Regions from separate parts of the Desulfomicrobium norvegicum genome, predicted to be linked through region 2. Evidence: riboswitches for the same ligand, from Rfam matches in the RefSeq annotation. Region 2 holds a riboswitch; each other region holds the start of a gene.
The links. Region 2 has a riboswitch for thiamine pyrophosphate ahead of thiC (phosphomethylpyrimidine synthase ThiC). Riboswitches for the same ligand answer to the same signal wherever they lie in the genome.
Positions count from the first base shown of each region.

Region 1: another riboswitch for thiamine pyrophosphate. It lies ahead of thiM (hydroxyethylthiazole kinase); the one in region 2 lies ahead of thiC (phosphomethylpyrimidine synthase ThiC).
Region 3: another riboswitch for thiamine pyrophosphate. It lies ahead of thiS (sulfur carrier protein ThiS); the one in region 2 lies ahead of thiC (phosphomethylpyrimidine synthase ThiC).

Region 1 is NZ_FOTO01000007.1:123,913-129,088, forward strand. It holds gene siaA (biofilm regulation protein phosphatase SiaA) at 1-1,751, shown strand, start outside; gene siaB (biofilm regulation protein kinase SiaB) at 1,748-2,284, shown strand; gene siaC (biofilm regulation phosphoprotein SiaC) at 2,312-2,689, shown strand; gene siaD (biofilm regulation diguanylate cyclase SiaD) at 2,686-3,480, shown strand; TPP riboswitch at 3,518-3,609, shown strand; gene thiM (hydroxyethylthiazole kinase) at 3,677-4,492, shown strand; gene thiE (thiamine phosphate synthase) at 4,485-5,120, shown strand; gene thiD (bifunctional hydroxymethylpyrimidine kinase/phosphomethylpyrimidine kinase) at 5,117-5,176, shown strand, end outside.
Region 2 is NZ_FOTO01000001.1:45,089-50,264, reverse strand. It holds gene BMZ24_RS00215 (PA2779 family protein) at 116-514, shown strand; gene BMZ24_RS00210 (cysteine peptidase family C39 domain-containing protein) at 564-1,046, shown strand; gene BMZ24_RS00205 (tetratricopeptide repeat protein) at 1,050-1,610, shown strand; TPP riboswitch at 1,656-1,749, shown strand; gene thiC (phosphomethylpyrimidine synthase ThiC) at 1,813-3,102, shown strand; gene BMZ24_RS00195 (cation-translocating P-type ATPase) at 3,329-5,176, shown strand, end outside.
Region 3 is NZ_FOTO01000020.1:13,703-18,878, forward strand. It holds gene BMZ24_RS18395 (hydantoinase/oxoprolinase family protein) at 1-823, shown strand, start outside; gene BMZ24_RS18400 (histone deacetylase family protein) at 835-2,142, shown strand; TPP riboswitch at 3,284-3,385, shown strand; gene thiS (sulfur carrier protein ThiS) at 3,469-3,669, shown strand; gene BMZ24_RS18410 (thiazole synthase) at 3,729-4,520, shown strand; gene thiH (2-iminoacetate synthase ThiH) at 4,517-5,176, shown strand, end outside.

The sequences.
Region 1 (5,176 bases), on a different contig from region 2:
GCTTTCTGGCCGAAGCGGCAGGATTTCGCCAGGCCTTCGCCGACCAGACCTATTTTGTCATACACCACCGCACCCTGGCCTACTATTACGCCGATCCCAAAAGCCCAAGCGCCAGATACCGTTACACGCTGGATACGGGCAAGGCGACCGACGCATGGTACTTTTCGACCATGGACGTGCCGGTTCCCTACACCCTGAACGTCAACCCCGACGCCACCCTGAAGGTGACCAATCTGTGGATCAACGTACAGGTGCGCAACGCGGCGGGAATGCCACTCGGGCTGGTCGGAACCGGCATGCAGCTGGACAGGTTCCTGAAGACCATGCTCGCCCCGCGCTCGGCCGGGGCCATGAGCTTCATCATCGACGGGCAGGGCCGCATCGTGGCCCATCCGGATCCGGACAGGATCGAATATGGAGCCGTGGGCAAGCAGGACACCTCCCGGACCGTTTTCGCCGAACTGAGCGAACACAGCGATCAGGAGACCTTCGCCCGCACCCTGGCCGAGACCGGCCGCAGGGACACGCAGGCGCTTCCGCTTCAGGTCGAAACCGAACAGGGCACGCGCATGATGGCCCTGGCGCATCTTCCGGAACTCGGCTGGACCGTGGTCAGCAGCGTCAATCCGGCGGCCGAGGGCATTCTGTCCTCGAACATCATTCACCTGGCCCTGGCCGGAGGCGCGGTGATTCTGCTGCTGGTCATCCTGACCCTGACGTTGGGCTTTGACCGTCTCGTTCTGCACCCGCTGCTGGTCCTGACCGACTCGGCCCGCAGGATCGCCGCAGGGCGTTACGACACCCGGCTGCAATCGAACCGGAACGACGAACTCGGAGCCTTGTCGCGCGCCTTCGACAGCATGGCTTCCCAGGTCCAGGCGCACACCAGGGAGCTGGAACAGCGGGTGGCCGAACGCACGGCCCAGCTGGAGGCGACCCATGCACGGCTGAAGGACACGCATCGCCAGCTGACGGAGAGCATCCGCTACGCGAGCCTCATCCAGCGGGTCATTCTCCCGGACCGGCAGCTTTGCGAACACCTGCGCGGACAGTATTTCGTGGTCTGGCATCCGCGCGACGTTGTCGGCGGCGATTTCTATCTGTACCGGGAACGGGCCGAGGGCTGCCTGTTCGGAGTCATCGACTGTGCCGGTCACGGAGTGCCGGGAGCCTTCATGACCATGATCGCTCACGCGGCCCTGGAACGCGCCACCATGGAACAGAGCTGGAATAACCCGGCCGCGCTGCTTGAGAGTGCGGACAAGGCCGTGCGCGCCATGATGCCGGACACCAAACGCCTGGAGCGCCTGGCCACGTCCATGGACATCGGGCTGTGCTTCGTTGAATGGGAAACCCGCAAGGTTCATTTCGCCGGAGCCCACATCGACCTCTTCACGGCCAGGGGAGCACAGGTCGAGCATTACCGGGGTGACCGGGGCGGAATCAACGACCGCCGATCCAGAAACTTCACCTGCCGAACTCTGGACCTTGAACCGGACACTGTTTTTTATCTTGTCACGGACGGAATTCTGGACCAATCCGGGGGACAAAGAGGCTTGCCTTTCGGGCGAAGCGGCTTCGTGAACTGGCTTGAGGCCCACTCGGGCCTTGCGCTTGCAGCCCAGGAAAAGGCCCTGACCACCGCCCTGCAAGAATACCGTGGAGACAACCCGCAACGCGACGACATCACCGTGCTGGCCTTTCGTTTCGACCAAACGCCGGCTGATTCCTCCAAGGAGATCGCTTCATGAGCACACCCGACCTTTACGACCTGCGCGAAATCTTTGACCGTCAACAGATCATGGTCTGCTTCAACGGCCCCATCAACGCCGCCCTGATCGAGGAGATCGGCCGCGCCCTGCGCGACTACCTCAACCATCAGCAGGAAGCGCCCAGCGCCGTGGCCGACATTTTTTCCGTTTATATAGAAATGACCCAGAACATCCGTCGCTACGCGGACCAGCACCCGAAGCTGACAGGCGCGGCCAGCGCGGCCATCGTCGTGTCCCGCGAGGATGAACACTATGTGATCAGCGCGGGCAATGTCGTCACCCGCGAGGACGGAATCACCCTGAAGGAACGCGTGGACGGCCTGGCGGTCCTGGACCGTGCCGCGCTCAAGGCCCTCTTCAAGACCCAGCTGCGCCAGCCGCGCGAGGGATTGAACGGCAGCGCGGGTCTGGGGATCATCGACATGGCCCGCAAGGCCTCACGCCCCCTGGCTGTCACGGTGCGCGACATCGACGAGACGCGAAGCTTCCTGAGCCTGCGCGTCGTACTGTAGAAAGACTCAAAAAAGTACGAGAAGAACATGAACAATCTAGATATCGCCCAAACACCCAGCACTCCGATGGTCCGCGCCGACAACGAGCAGGGACGTGTCTTCATGGCCGGAGATTCATACCCCGAGAATCCCTTTGAATTCTTTCAGCCGATCATCGACTGGATCGACGATTTTCTGAAGAATGACGACCGCCCCCTCGCCTTCGACCTGGAGCTGATCTATCTCAACACCAGCAGCATCCGGGCCATGATGGACATCTTCGACCGCCTGGAGGAATCCCACCAGAGCGGGCGACCGGTCAGCGTCGCATGGAACTATGATCCGGACAACGAACGCGTCGGCGAACTGGCCGAGGAATTCAAGGAAGACTGCACCTTTCCCTTCACCATCGCCCCGAGGTCATGATCATGCCGCAGTGTCCGCCTGAAGACAGTCTAGAGCGGAGCATCGAGGCCATTCTTGGCGCTGAAACGCCTCCGGAAGGATGGAAGGAAGCGCTTGGCATGCTCTTTGAGCGCTACCTCGACCAGCAGCGCCTGCTGGACCGGCTGACCCACATCGCGGACCGTTTTCAGGCCGCCGAACGCGAGCGCAGCCAGGGCTATCTGGCCAGTTACGAAAAGAAAGTCCGGCAGCTGGAAAAAATCGTGCGCATCAGCGACCAGTACCAGACCATGCTGCATCAGCTCAAGGAGCGTCTGGAGCACGCCTCCAACTATGACTCCCTGACAGGCCTGCCCAACCGCCGCTACATGACCGTGCGCCTGGACGAGGCCGCTTCCCGGGCAACGCGAAAACCAGAAGGCGGATTCGCCGTCATGATCGCCGACCTCGACCATTTCAAGGAGGTAAACGACAACTTCGGACACGCCGCCGGGGATCAGCTGCTGCAGGCCGTGGCCCGGGCCCTGGAACTTTCCCTGCGTGAATACGACATGTGCGCGCGCTGGGGCGGAGAGGAATTTCTGTTCCTCTTCCCGGCCTGCGACGCAGTCAGCGCCCCGGTCGTGGCGGAACGACTGCGCCAGGCCGTGACCGGAGCACAAAGAATCCGCGACGAAATTCCCGCCCCGACGGTCAGCATCGGCTTCACGATTCACAGGCCCGGCGAACCCGTGGACACGACCCTGCTGCGCGCGGACCAGGCCCTTTACAAGGCCAAGGACGCCGGGCGGAACTGCGTCGCCGGGGAGTGAGCTTGACAGCCAAACGCGCTTGTCCTAGCCAGAAATCAGTTTTTGCAGGGGTGGCGAGGAGCCTGAGATGATACCCGTTGAACCTGATCTGGATCATGCCAGCGAAGGGAATTGCAAGACTTGAGGCCATGACCGGCCAATCCCCCCATTCCTCGCCCCTGCTGCCCCAAATATCAACAGCAGTGCGAGGTGCACCGTGTCCGATCCAGCCCGCAAGGCCGCAGACAACCTGCGCGCCCTTAGACAAAACAAACCGCTTGTTCACAACATCACCAATTTCGTGGTCATGAACTACACCGCCAACGCCCTTCTGGCCTGCGGCGCGTCTCCGGTCATGGCCCACGCCGAAAACGAAGTCGAAGAGATGGTCGCCTACGCCGGGGCGCTGGTACTGAACATAGGCACGCTGACCGATGTCTGGGTGGCGGCCATGCTCAAGGCTGGACGCAGGGCCACGGCGCTCGGCAAGCCCATCATCCTCGACCCGGTGGGGTCTGGAGCGACGACCCTGCGCACCGAGGCCGCGAAATCCATCCTGGCCTGGACAAAGGTCAGCGTGGTGCGCGGCAACGCCTCCGAGATCCTGTCCCTGGCTGGACAGAACGCAACCACCAAGGGCGTTGACTCCACGGACTCCATCGAGGACGCAGCCAAGGCCGCCGGGGCCCTGGCCCGCGAACTGGGCACCACCCTGGCCATCACCGGGCCCACCGATCTGGTCACCGACGGACGGCGCACGCTGGTCATCGAGGGCGGGCACTCGCTCATGCCCTGCGTCACGGGCACGGGCTGCTCGGCCACGGCCCTGGTCGGCGCCTTCCACGCGGTGGACCCCGATCCCGTCTCCGCCGCCGCCTCTGCCCTGGCCTTCCTGGGACTGGCCGGAGAGAGGGCGGGCACGCAGGCCTCCGGCCCCGGCTCCTTTCAGATCCATCTCCTGGACGCTCTCTTCAATCTGACGCCCGAGGACCTGGCCAAGGAATGCCGCATCCACGAGGAACACCATGCCTGATCTGTCCCTGTACCTGGTCACGGACAGGAGGCTGTCCCTTGGCCGCTCCACCGCGGACATCGTCCGCGCCGCCGTGACCGGGGGAGTGACCTGCGTGCAGCTGCGGGAAAAGCGCTGCGCGACCCGCGAATTCGTGGCCGAAGCGCGGGCCGTGCGTGAATTGCTGGCCGGAACCGGCGTCCCGCTCATCATCAACGACCGCATCGACGTGGCCCTGGCCGTGGGCGCCGACGGCGTGCACCTGGGCCAGACCGACATGCTCATCGCCGACGCCCGGCGCCTGACGGGTCCGGGCATGCTCATCGGCATCTCGGCCGAGTGCGTGGAGGACGCCCTGCGCGCCGAAGCCGAGGGTGCGGACTACGTGGGCGTGAGCCCCGTCTTCTCCACCCCGACCAAGACCGACACGGCCCCGGCGCTGGGCCTTGAGGGCGTGGCCGCCATCCGCGCGGCCGTGTCCCTGCCCCTGGTCGGCATCGGCGGCATCGGCCCGGGCAACGCGGCCGAGGTCATCCGGGCAGGGTGTGACGGCATCGCCGTGGTCTCGGCCATCGTCTCGGCCCCAGATCCAAGAGAGGCTGCCTCCCGCCTCAGAACCATCATCCGTGCAGCCAAGGAGCTTTCATGAACCAGCGCAAATATCACCGCGTACTGACCATCGCCGGGTCCGACAGCGGGGGCGGG
Region 2 (5,176 bases):
GGACGCTGTAAGAAGCGGTTACTTTTCCCAAAGGATTGCTCCGTCTGACAGATGTCGCCGGTGTGCGCCGGGAAGTAGTGGAGCTTGTGACCGTAATTTCATGGAGGCTTGAAGCATGAATCGACAAAAATGGTTTTTCAACACGCGCGTGTGCTGGCCGATTCTGGTCGCTTATCTCTTTATCGCGTTCATTCCGTCCAACGCCGATGCCTTTCTGGCGCAAAGCCGCCTGTCTTCGGGCGAGATCGTGTCCGAGCGCAGCGCCGACATCGCTTCCATCCAGAGCGCCCTGGAGAACAAGGTCGTGACCCAGCGGCTGGCTGACTACGGCCTGACTCCGGAAGAGGTGGACGCCAAGCTCGGTTCGCTTTCCGACGAGCAGCTGCATCAGCTGGCCGGTCTCTCCGGCGACGTGGGCGGCGGCATTCTCGGGGCGGTCATCGCGGTCCTGCTGGTCATTTTGCTGGTCGTGCTCATCCTGCACATAAGCGACAAGCGCATTGTCATCAGCTAGAGCGCTTTGCCCGCTGCTCCTGATTCTGGTGTTCTCCTGTGCGGGGTGTATGCAGCGCCCCGCCTTTCAGCCGGTTCAGGACTCTTTTCCCCGTGCGGTGCGTCTACAGGTTCCGTTCGTTCCCCAGACCAAGGTCAATGACTGCGGACCGGCGGCCCTGGCCTCGGTGCTGGCTTTTCACGGCAGGAATGTTGCGCTGGATGAAGTGACGCGCCGCGTCTTCACCCCGGGCCTTGAGCGATCGCTGCTTCCCGACATGGAGAACCATGCCCGGTCCCTGGGTTTCACGACCCGATCCGGGCGCGGCGACCTGGACATGGTCCGAGCAATGATCGACTCTGGAGGGCCGGTCATCCTCATGCTCGACATGGGCACGAAGATGTTCAGCCAGGGGCATTACGTGGTTGTCTATGGATACGATTCCGCCGGGCTGCTCATGCACATTGGTACCAGCGGGGACATGTTCCTGCTCGACCGCGAGCTGCTCGACCGCTGGGAACGCATGAACCGACTATATCTGTTTCTGGAGTGAACCGTGCGCCTTGCATGCTGTCTTGTCCTTTGCCTCGCCTTTGCCCTGGGCGGCTGCGCCACGCCCAGGATTGTCGTGCTCTCCGATCCGCTGGATGCCAGGGAGCACAATGATCTGGGGGCCTCCTACGAGGCCTCCGGAGAACTTGATCTGGCCCTCGGGGCCTACGAAACCGCGGCCGCCAGGGACCGCTCCTGGGATCAGCCGCTCATCAATCTGGGCAACGTGCACGCGGCCCTGGGTGATTGGAAAGAAGCCGCGGCCAGTTACCGGCAGGCCCTGAAGCGAAATCCAGAAAATCCTGAAGCCATGAACAATCTGGCCTTTGCCCAGACAAATCTGGGGCAGGAGCGGGACGCTCTGAAATGGTCCGCCCAGGCTCTGAAGATCGAGCCCGGCAACGTGCTTTTCAAGAGCACCCGGGCGCTGGTCCTGTCCCGAACTGGCGAGAAAGCCGAGGCCTTGAGGCTTTTGGACGAGGCCGTGCGGGATTTGCCGGGCGAGGACCCGCTACGCGAAGAAATAATCGCCCTGCGCCACCGGATCGCAGGGTTCGCACCTTGAAAGATCCCGCCGTTGACCTTGGGTTTGGAACCGACTAAGCACCACGACAGAAGTTAGGGGTGGCTCGCATGAGTCTGAGATTATACCCTTTGAACCTGATCTGGATAATTCCAGCGTAGGAAAACGAAAAAACATGGTGACGCTCGTGCGGCCGTTTTCCTTTGCTGGAGAACGGCTTTTTTCATTTTCAACCGAGGTCAACATGACACAGTCGAGTTTAGCCCGAGAGGGAACGATTACCCCTGAAATGCGGGTAGTGGCGGAGAAGGAGAGTCTGGATCCTGAAATCATCCGTGAGGGCGTTGCGCAGGGGCGGATCGTCATTCCAAAAAACGTGGGGCGGACTTTTTCCGTCGAGGGGATTGGCGCGGGCCTGAAAACCAAGGTCAACGCCAACATCGGTACATCCGGAGTGCAGGGTGCGCTGGACATTGAGTTGGCCAAGCTAGACGTCGCGGTCAGGGCCGGAGCGCACAGCGTCATGGACCTGTCCACGGGCCGCGATCTGATGACCACCAGGCGTGCGATCCTGCATCATTCGCCGGTCATGGTCGGGGCCGTTCCTCTGTATGCGGTGGCCGCCGATCTGGTCGATGCCGGACACTCAATAGAAGCCATGACCGCCTCCTTGCTGCTCGAATCCATCGAGGCGCAGTGCGCGGAGGGGCTTGATTACATCACCGTGCACTGCGGTGTGACCCGCCAGGCCGTGGCCAGGACGCATGGGCAGGATCGGGTGGCCGGGATCGTCAGCCGGGGCGGGGCGCTCCTGGCGGCCTGGATGGAACGCAACAACCGTGAAAATCCGTTGCTGGAGGAATTCGACAGACTCCTCGACATCGCGTTCCGCTTCGATGTCACCCTGAGCCTGGGTGACGGACTGCGCCCCGGAGCGGTCAGCGACGCCACGGACTCCGCGCAGATCCAGGAGCTGCTGGTCATCGGGGAACTGGGCAGGCGGGCCAGGGCCAGAGGTGTCCAGGTCATGATCGAGGGGCCGGGACACATGCCCCTGAATCAGATCGCGGGCAATGTCATGCTGCAAAAGCGCATCTGCGACGGCGCGCCCTTTTATGTGCTGGGCCCTTTGACCACGGACATAGCGCCTGGGTACGACCACATCACCGCCGCCATCGGAGGGGCTGTCGCGGCGGCCGCGGGTGCGGATTTTCTGTGCTATGTGACTCCCGCCGAGCATCTCTGCCTGCCTGACATGGACGATGTGCATCAGGGCGTGATCAGTACGCTCATCGCGGCGCATTCCGGTGATATCGCCAAGGGCGTTCAAGGCGCCATGGACAGGGACCGCGCTTTGTCCGTTTGCCGCAAGGAACTGGACTGGGAAGGCATGTTCGCGGCGGCCCTGGATAAAGATCTGCCCCGGCGCCGCTGGGAGGAAAACCGCGCCAGCGAAGGAAAGACCTGCACCATGTGCGGCAAGCTCTGCGCCATGGATGCCCACAATTCCCTGCGTCGGGGATGCCCTTCCTGAATGACGGACCGCAATATCCGGCCCGTCGCCGTATTTTGACGAGGCGGCAGGCACGGAGGTTCGCAATGCGCCCCGATCCCCCTTTAGGGTAACCAAGGATCGGGGCGCATTGCCTTGAGCGTTCTCCGGCGTTACCGTGAAGGGGATTTCACAAACAGCGCTCTTGCAACCGATCCCTCCTCAGCAGGCGTGCGCCGGCTGCGGAGGGTCCGACAGGAAAGAGAACATGACCGATTTCCCCGGCAATGAACACAGAACCTGGCACGCGCTTCCTGTCTCGGAAGTCCTGGTCGCCCTGGATTCAAGGGCCGAGGGCCTTGCGACCGCCCAGGCCCGCCATCGCCTGTCCGCCTGCGGGCCCAACGAGATCAGTGCCTCCGCGGGAGTCAGCCCGTGGCGGTTGCTTCTGGCCCAGTTCAGGAGCCTCATCGTCTGGATTCTCGTGGTTGCCGCCGTTGTTTCCGGGATGCTCGGGGAGGCCGTGGACGCGTTCGCCATCCTGGCCATTGTCGTGCTCAACGCGGCCATGGGCTTCTATCAGGAGTATAACGCCGAAAAGTCCATCGCGGCCCTGCGCAGGATGGCCGCGCCCCAGGCCAAGGTGCTGCGCGACGGGCGCGTGACCGCCGTCGCGGCGGCCAAAGTCGTTCCCGGGGATGTGCTCGCCCTGGAAGCCGGCGACCTGGTGGCCGCTGACGCCCGCCTTTTCGCATCAACGGCCTTCTCGTGCGTCGAGTCGGCCCTGACCGGGGAGTCCGACGCCGTGGACAAGGACGCCAGGGCGGCCTGCGCATGCGAGACACTGCTGGCGGACCGTTTGAACATGATTTTCATGGGCACGAGCGTGGCCACGGGCACGGCCAGGGCCGTGGTCACGGCCACGGGCATGGGCACGGAACTGGGCCGCATCGCGCAGCTCATCGAGACGGGGGAGGAGGACACGCCGCTGCAGAAGAAGCTCGACGCCTTCGGCCGCGTGCTGATCTGGGCGACTCTGGGCATCGTGGCGCTGCTGTTCCTGCTGGGGTACCTGCGCGGCAGCGCGCCTTTCGAGCTTTTTCTGGGCGCCGTCAGCCTGGCCGTCGCGGCCGTGCCCGAGGGCCTGCCCGCCGTGGTCACGGTGGCCCTGGCCCTGGGCGTCTCGCGCATGGCCCGCCGCCGCGCCCTGGTGCGCAGCCTGCCCGCCGTCGAGACGCTGGGTTCGACCACGGTCATCTGCACGGACAAGACCGGCACCCTGACGGCCGGGGAGATGACCGTGCGGGCCCTGTACGCCGCCGGGCAGGCTTTCGAGGTCACGGGCGAGGGCTACGCGCCGGATGGCGAGGTGCTGGCGGGCGGGGGAGCCCCGGATGACCGGCAGCGGGAAGTTTTGCTGGAACTGTCCTCGGTCCTGCTGGGCTGCAACAACGCCCGCCTGGCCGAGAAGGACGGGACGTGGAGCGCGGTGGGCGACCCCACCGAAGCCGCCATGCTGGCGGCCGGGGCCAAGGCCGGCGGCGATCCGGACGGTTTTGACGCCGCCATGCCGCGCGTGCACGAGATCCCCTTCGACTCCGACCGCAAGCTGAGCACCGTTGTCCGCCGCATGCCGGACGGAACGGCCCGCGCCCTGGTCAACGGCGCGCCCGACGTGCTCCTGGAGCGCTGCACGCGCATCCTTGCCCCCGAGGGAGTTCGCCCCATGACCGACGGGGACCGCCGCAACATCGCCGCACAAAACGCAGCCATGGCCGGCCAGGCTCTGCGTGTCCTGGGCTCCGCCCGCCGCGATCTGGATGAAGCCGACCTCTCCGGCGTTCTCGCCCGGGACTGCGCCGTCCCCGCCTCCCGTCCATCGGGTTCGTCACCCCATGTGTCCAACCCCATCGAGCAGGGCCTGACCTTCATCGGCCTCTGCGGCATGTACGACCCGCCGCGCCCGGAAGCCGGGGAAGCCGTGGCCAGATGCCGGGCGGCAGGCATCCGCGTGGTCATGATCACCGGCGACCATCCGCACACGGCGGCCGCCATCGCCCGTGAACTGGGCATTTCTGCCGAAGGTCAGGCCGTGTCAGGGGCAGAGCTGAATGCC
Region 3 (5,176 bases), on a different contig from region 2:
CGACGGCATCTCCATCGGCGAACACCCCACCCTGGTGCGGGCGCTAAAAGTCGAATCCATCGGCATCGGCGGCGACTCGTTCATCAGCTCCCGCGACGGCCAACTGCGGGTCGGACCGGATCGCCACGGCCCGTGCATGGCTGCCGGCGGACCCGCCCCGGCGCTCATGGACGCCATGAACGTCCTCGGACACGCCTCTTTCGGCGACCGGGAGCGCTCGGCCAAGGGCATCAAGGAAGTGGCCATGACCCAGGGCCTGTCCGCCCGTGAATGCGCCGAACAGGCCGTCAGCCTGGCCATGGACATCCTCAAGAAAAAGGTTGCGGCTTTCCTGGCGGCCATCAATGCCCGCCCGGTCTACACCATCCAGGAAATTCTGGAGGACCGGATCGTGCGTCCCAAGAGCATCCTGGTCATCGGCGGTCCGGCCGTGGCCATGGTCCCGCTCCTGGAAGAAGCCTTCGGCCTGCCCGTGGTGGCCCCGCAGCACGCGGAAGTGGCCAACGCCATCGGCGCATGCCTGACCCGGCCGACCCAGTCCCTGGTCCTGACCGTGGACACCTCGCGCGGCAGCTTCACCGTGCCGGGCCTTGGCATCCACAAGACCGTCAAGCGCACCTACACCCTTGAAGAGGCCGTGCACGACGCCACCACCATGTTGCGGGCCGAGCTGGACCGTCAGGGCATTCCCGCAGAAGAAGGCGATATCCAGGTCATCCAGGCCGATGCCTTCAACATGGTCGAGGGGCACTACACCATCGGCCGTAACATCCGTGTCCGCTGTCAGATGCGACCCGGCGTCACCACCATCCTGGCATCCTGAACGGAGGGACCATGCTCACCGCACAATCAAGCCTCGGCATCATTTTCTTCCCGGCCTTCGACTGGGCCATCTCCCCCACCCACCCCGAACGGGAGGAGCGACTGCTCTACACCCAGGACCAGTTCCGGGAAGAGGGCATCTTCGACATCGAGGGCATCCGCGAATACCGCCCCCTCGTGGCCGAGGAAAAAGACATCATGCGCGCCCATTTCTGCTTTCCCAGCGTGAAGTCCGTCTGCACGGATTCGCATTTCATCTCGGCCGGCGGAGTCATCCGCGCGGCCCAGCTGGTCATGCAAAAGGAACGGCAACGCGCCTTCGCGGTGGTCCGGCCTCCCGGGCACCACGCCATGCGCACGGTCCACGGCAGCCGCGGCTTCTGCAACATCAACATCGAAGCGGTCATGATCGAATGGATCCGTGAGAACTACGGCAACCTGCGCGTGGCCATCATCGACACGGACTGCCACCACGGCGACGGCACCCAGGACATCTACTGGCATGACCCGGACGTGCTCTTCATCTCGCTGCATCAGGACGGCCGCACCATCTATCCCGGCACGGGCTTCCCCTCGGAATCCGGCGGCCCCAAGGCCCTGGGCCGGACCATCAACGTGCCCATGCCCCCGCGCACCTCGGATGAAGGCTATCTCATGACCGTGGAGAGGATCGTCATGCCCATCCTCGATCACTTCAAACCCGACCTGATCATCAACTCCGCCGGGCAGGACAACCACTTCTCCGACCCCATCACCAACATGAACTTCACGGCCCAAGGCTACGCCAAGCTCACCCAGATGCTCAAACCAGACATCGCGGTGCTCGAAGGCGGATACGCCATCAAGGGCGCGCTGCCCTACGTCAACCTGGGCATCAGTCTGGCGCTGGCCGGAGTGGATTTCTCCGCCGTGCAGGAACCCGATCTGGACCGGGAGAAGATTCGCGAACAAAAATCCACCATCGACTATCTCGAAGCCCTGTGCGACCAGCTGCCGGAAGTCTACTTCAACCCCAGGCCCTCGGAGGCCGTGCGCGAGGGCGGATATTTCACGCGCCGCCGCTCCATCTACTACGACACGGACGACATCACCGAGACCCAGGTCGAGCGTCTCAAGGACTGTCCGCACTGCCCGGGACTTCTCATCATCGAGAGCGAAACCGCCAAAACGCCCAAATCCCTGGGACTGCACGTGCCGGTTCAGGGCTGCGACATGTGCAGCCAGGAAGCCGAGGAGCGTTTCGCCAAATCCCGCCAGGCAGGCTTCGCCCACGCCCAGCTCTCCGACCGCGTGACCAAAAGATACGAATACGCCAAATAAAAGGCGCCGGGCAGAGGGCTCCCCTCTGCCCGGCCCCCCTTCCAAACGACGCCGATCATGCCCTGAATCCATCCCCCTGCCTTCTGATTTCATTTACTTTCAAACAGCCAACATAAGGATGGATTCCCGCCTTCGCGGGAATGACTATTTTTTGCTGCGATAGATTGAATCCTGGACGGCGACATCAAGAACAGACAGGCAACAGCAGGATGGATTCCCGCCTTCGCGGGAATGACTATTTTTTGCTGCGACAGATTGAATCCTGGTCGGCGACATCAAGAACAGACAGGCAACAGCAGGATGGATTCCCGCCTTCGCGGGAATGACTACTTTTTGTTGCGACAGATTGAATCCTGGACGGTGACATCAAAACAGACAGGCAACAGCAGGATGGATTCCCGCCTTCGCGGGAATGACTACTTTTTGCTGCGACAGATTGAATCCTGGACGGCGACATCAAAACAGACAGGCAACAGCAGGATGGATTCCCGCCTTCGCGGGAATGACTACTTTTGCTGCGACAAATTGAATCCTGGTCGGCGACATCAAGAACGCTCATTAACGCATCAACTCAACTATTCGAAATAAAAGAAGAAATAACTACCTTCACAACACAACGACGAAGCCTCGAACGTCCGGCAGCGTTGCGGGGTGTTTTGGGCAAGGGCCGGCGACTGTCTGACCGATCCAGGCATCGTTTGTTCAGCCGTCGCGTGTCGTCCAGAGCGCGATCCACTTTTCAGGGGGGGCGACGGCTGAACTCTACGAGGCCAAAGAGGAAGTCTTTGCCTTCACAACGCAACGACGGAGCCTCGAACGTCCGGCAGCGTTGCGGGGTGTTTTGGGCAAGGGTCGGCGACTGTCTGACCGATCCAGGCATCGTTTGTTCAGCCGTCGCGTGTCGTCCGGAGCGCGAGCCGCTGTCCAGAGGGGCGACGGCTGAACTCTACGAGGCCGGAGAGGGAGTTTCGGCGGCCCTTGCCCAAAACACCCCGCAACGCTCACTCGGTGACCTGACCTGTCTTCGCAACCCGCTTCATCATCGCAAACCACCTCATCATCGCAAATCACCTCATCATCGCAAATCACCTCATCCTCATCCTCACCTTTACAACCCCGCCCGATCCACATAATGCTACCCATCACAAGCTGGGGGAGCCCGATGGGCTGAGAGGGAACACGTTCCCGACCCTTACGACCTGACGCAGATCATGCTGCCGTAGGGAAGCTGGTTCCGGAAAACACCCATTCATCGAACCGCGCCCCATCCGGCGCGGTTTTCTTTTTGCGCTCCGCCCGGCCTGCAACAAAAACGCGGAGGCACCCATGCACATCATCGTCAACGGACGCACCCAGGACATAAAAACCGGCCAGACCCTGCACGGTCTGATCCTGTCCATGAATCTCGATCCTGCCGTGGTCGTGGCCGAACTGAACCAGAGCATCGTGCCCGGCGACAAATTCGCCGCCACCAGCCTGTGCGACGGCGACCGGCTCGAACTGCTGAGCTTTGTCGGCGGCGGCTGATCCTGCCCCGGCAATGACGACCAGACACCTTTCCCACACCGCAAACAGCGAGAATCACCATGGAACATACCGATATTTTTGAAATCGGCGGCAAGCGCCTGAGCAGCCGCCTGTTCACCGGCACGGGCAAGTACGGCAACGACGCGCTCATCGCGCCCGTGTGCGAAGCCTCCGGCTCCGAGGTCATCACCGTGGCCCTGCGCCGCGTGGACCTGGACGGCAAGACGGACAACGTCATGAAGCACATCCCCTCCCACATGACCCTGCTGCCCAACACCTCCGGGGCGCGCAACGCCGACGAGGCCGTGCGCATCGCCCGTCTGGCCCGGGCCATGGGCTGCGGGGACTGGATCAAGATCGAGGTCATTTCCGACAACCGCTACCTGCTGCCCGACGGATACGAGACCGCCAAGGCCACGGAAACTCTGGCCAGGGAAGGCTTCGTGGTCCTGCCGTACATGAATCCCGATCTCTACGTGGCCCGCTCCCTGGCCGATGCCGGGGCGGCGGCGATCATGCCGCTGGGGGCGCCCATCGGCACCAACCGGGGCCTTCGGACCGAAGAGATGATCCGCATCCTCATCGAGGAGATGGAGCTGCCCATCATCGTCGACGCAGGCATCGGCGCTCCCAGCCAAGCCTGCCGGGCCATGGAGATGGGGGCGGCGGCCTGTCTGGTCAACACGGCCATCGCCACGGCCGCTGATCCCGTGCTCATGGGCCGGGCCTTCGGACGGGCGGTGACGGCCGGACGCGAAGCCTGGCTGGCCGGGCCCGGGGCGGTCGCCACCCTGGCCCAGGCCTCCTCGCCCCTGACCGGATTTCTGGACCGGACGGAAGGCGCGTCATGAGCTTTCTGTCCGAAGCCCTTCGTCTGGGCCAGACTCCCCTGCATCTCGAAACCGTGAGCGGGGATGACGTGCGCCGTGCCGTGGACCTCCCGCGCGTCGATGCATCCGCATTCGCGGCCCTGCTCTCCCCGGCCGCGGACGAGCACCTGGAGAGCATGGCCGCCCGCGCCCACGCGCTGACCCTGAGCCATTTCGGCCGCACGGTGAGTCTGTTCACCCCGCTTTACGTCTCCAACCATTGCGCCAACCACTGCCGCTATTGCGGGTTCGCGGCCCCAAACAGCATTCCGCGCAGCCAGCTCAGCCTGGACGAGGTCCGGGCCGAGGGCGAGGCCATCGCCGCCACGGGGTTAAGGCACCTGCTCCTCTTGACCGGAGAGGCCCCGCGCAAGGCGGGCGTTGCGTATCTGGAAGCCTGCGTGCAGGTGCTGCGCCCCCTGTTTCCCTCCATATCCGTGGAGGTCTACCCCATGGAAACGGCGGATTACGCGCGCCTGACCCGGGCGGGCGTGGACGGGCTGACGGTTTTCCAGGAAACCTATGACCCGGTCCTTTACGCCGAGCTGCACCCGGCCGGACCCAAGCGGGACTATGCGTTTCGGCTGAACACTCCGCAGCGTGGAGCCGAGGCGGGCATGCGCGTGGTCAACATCGGG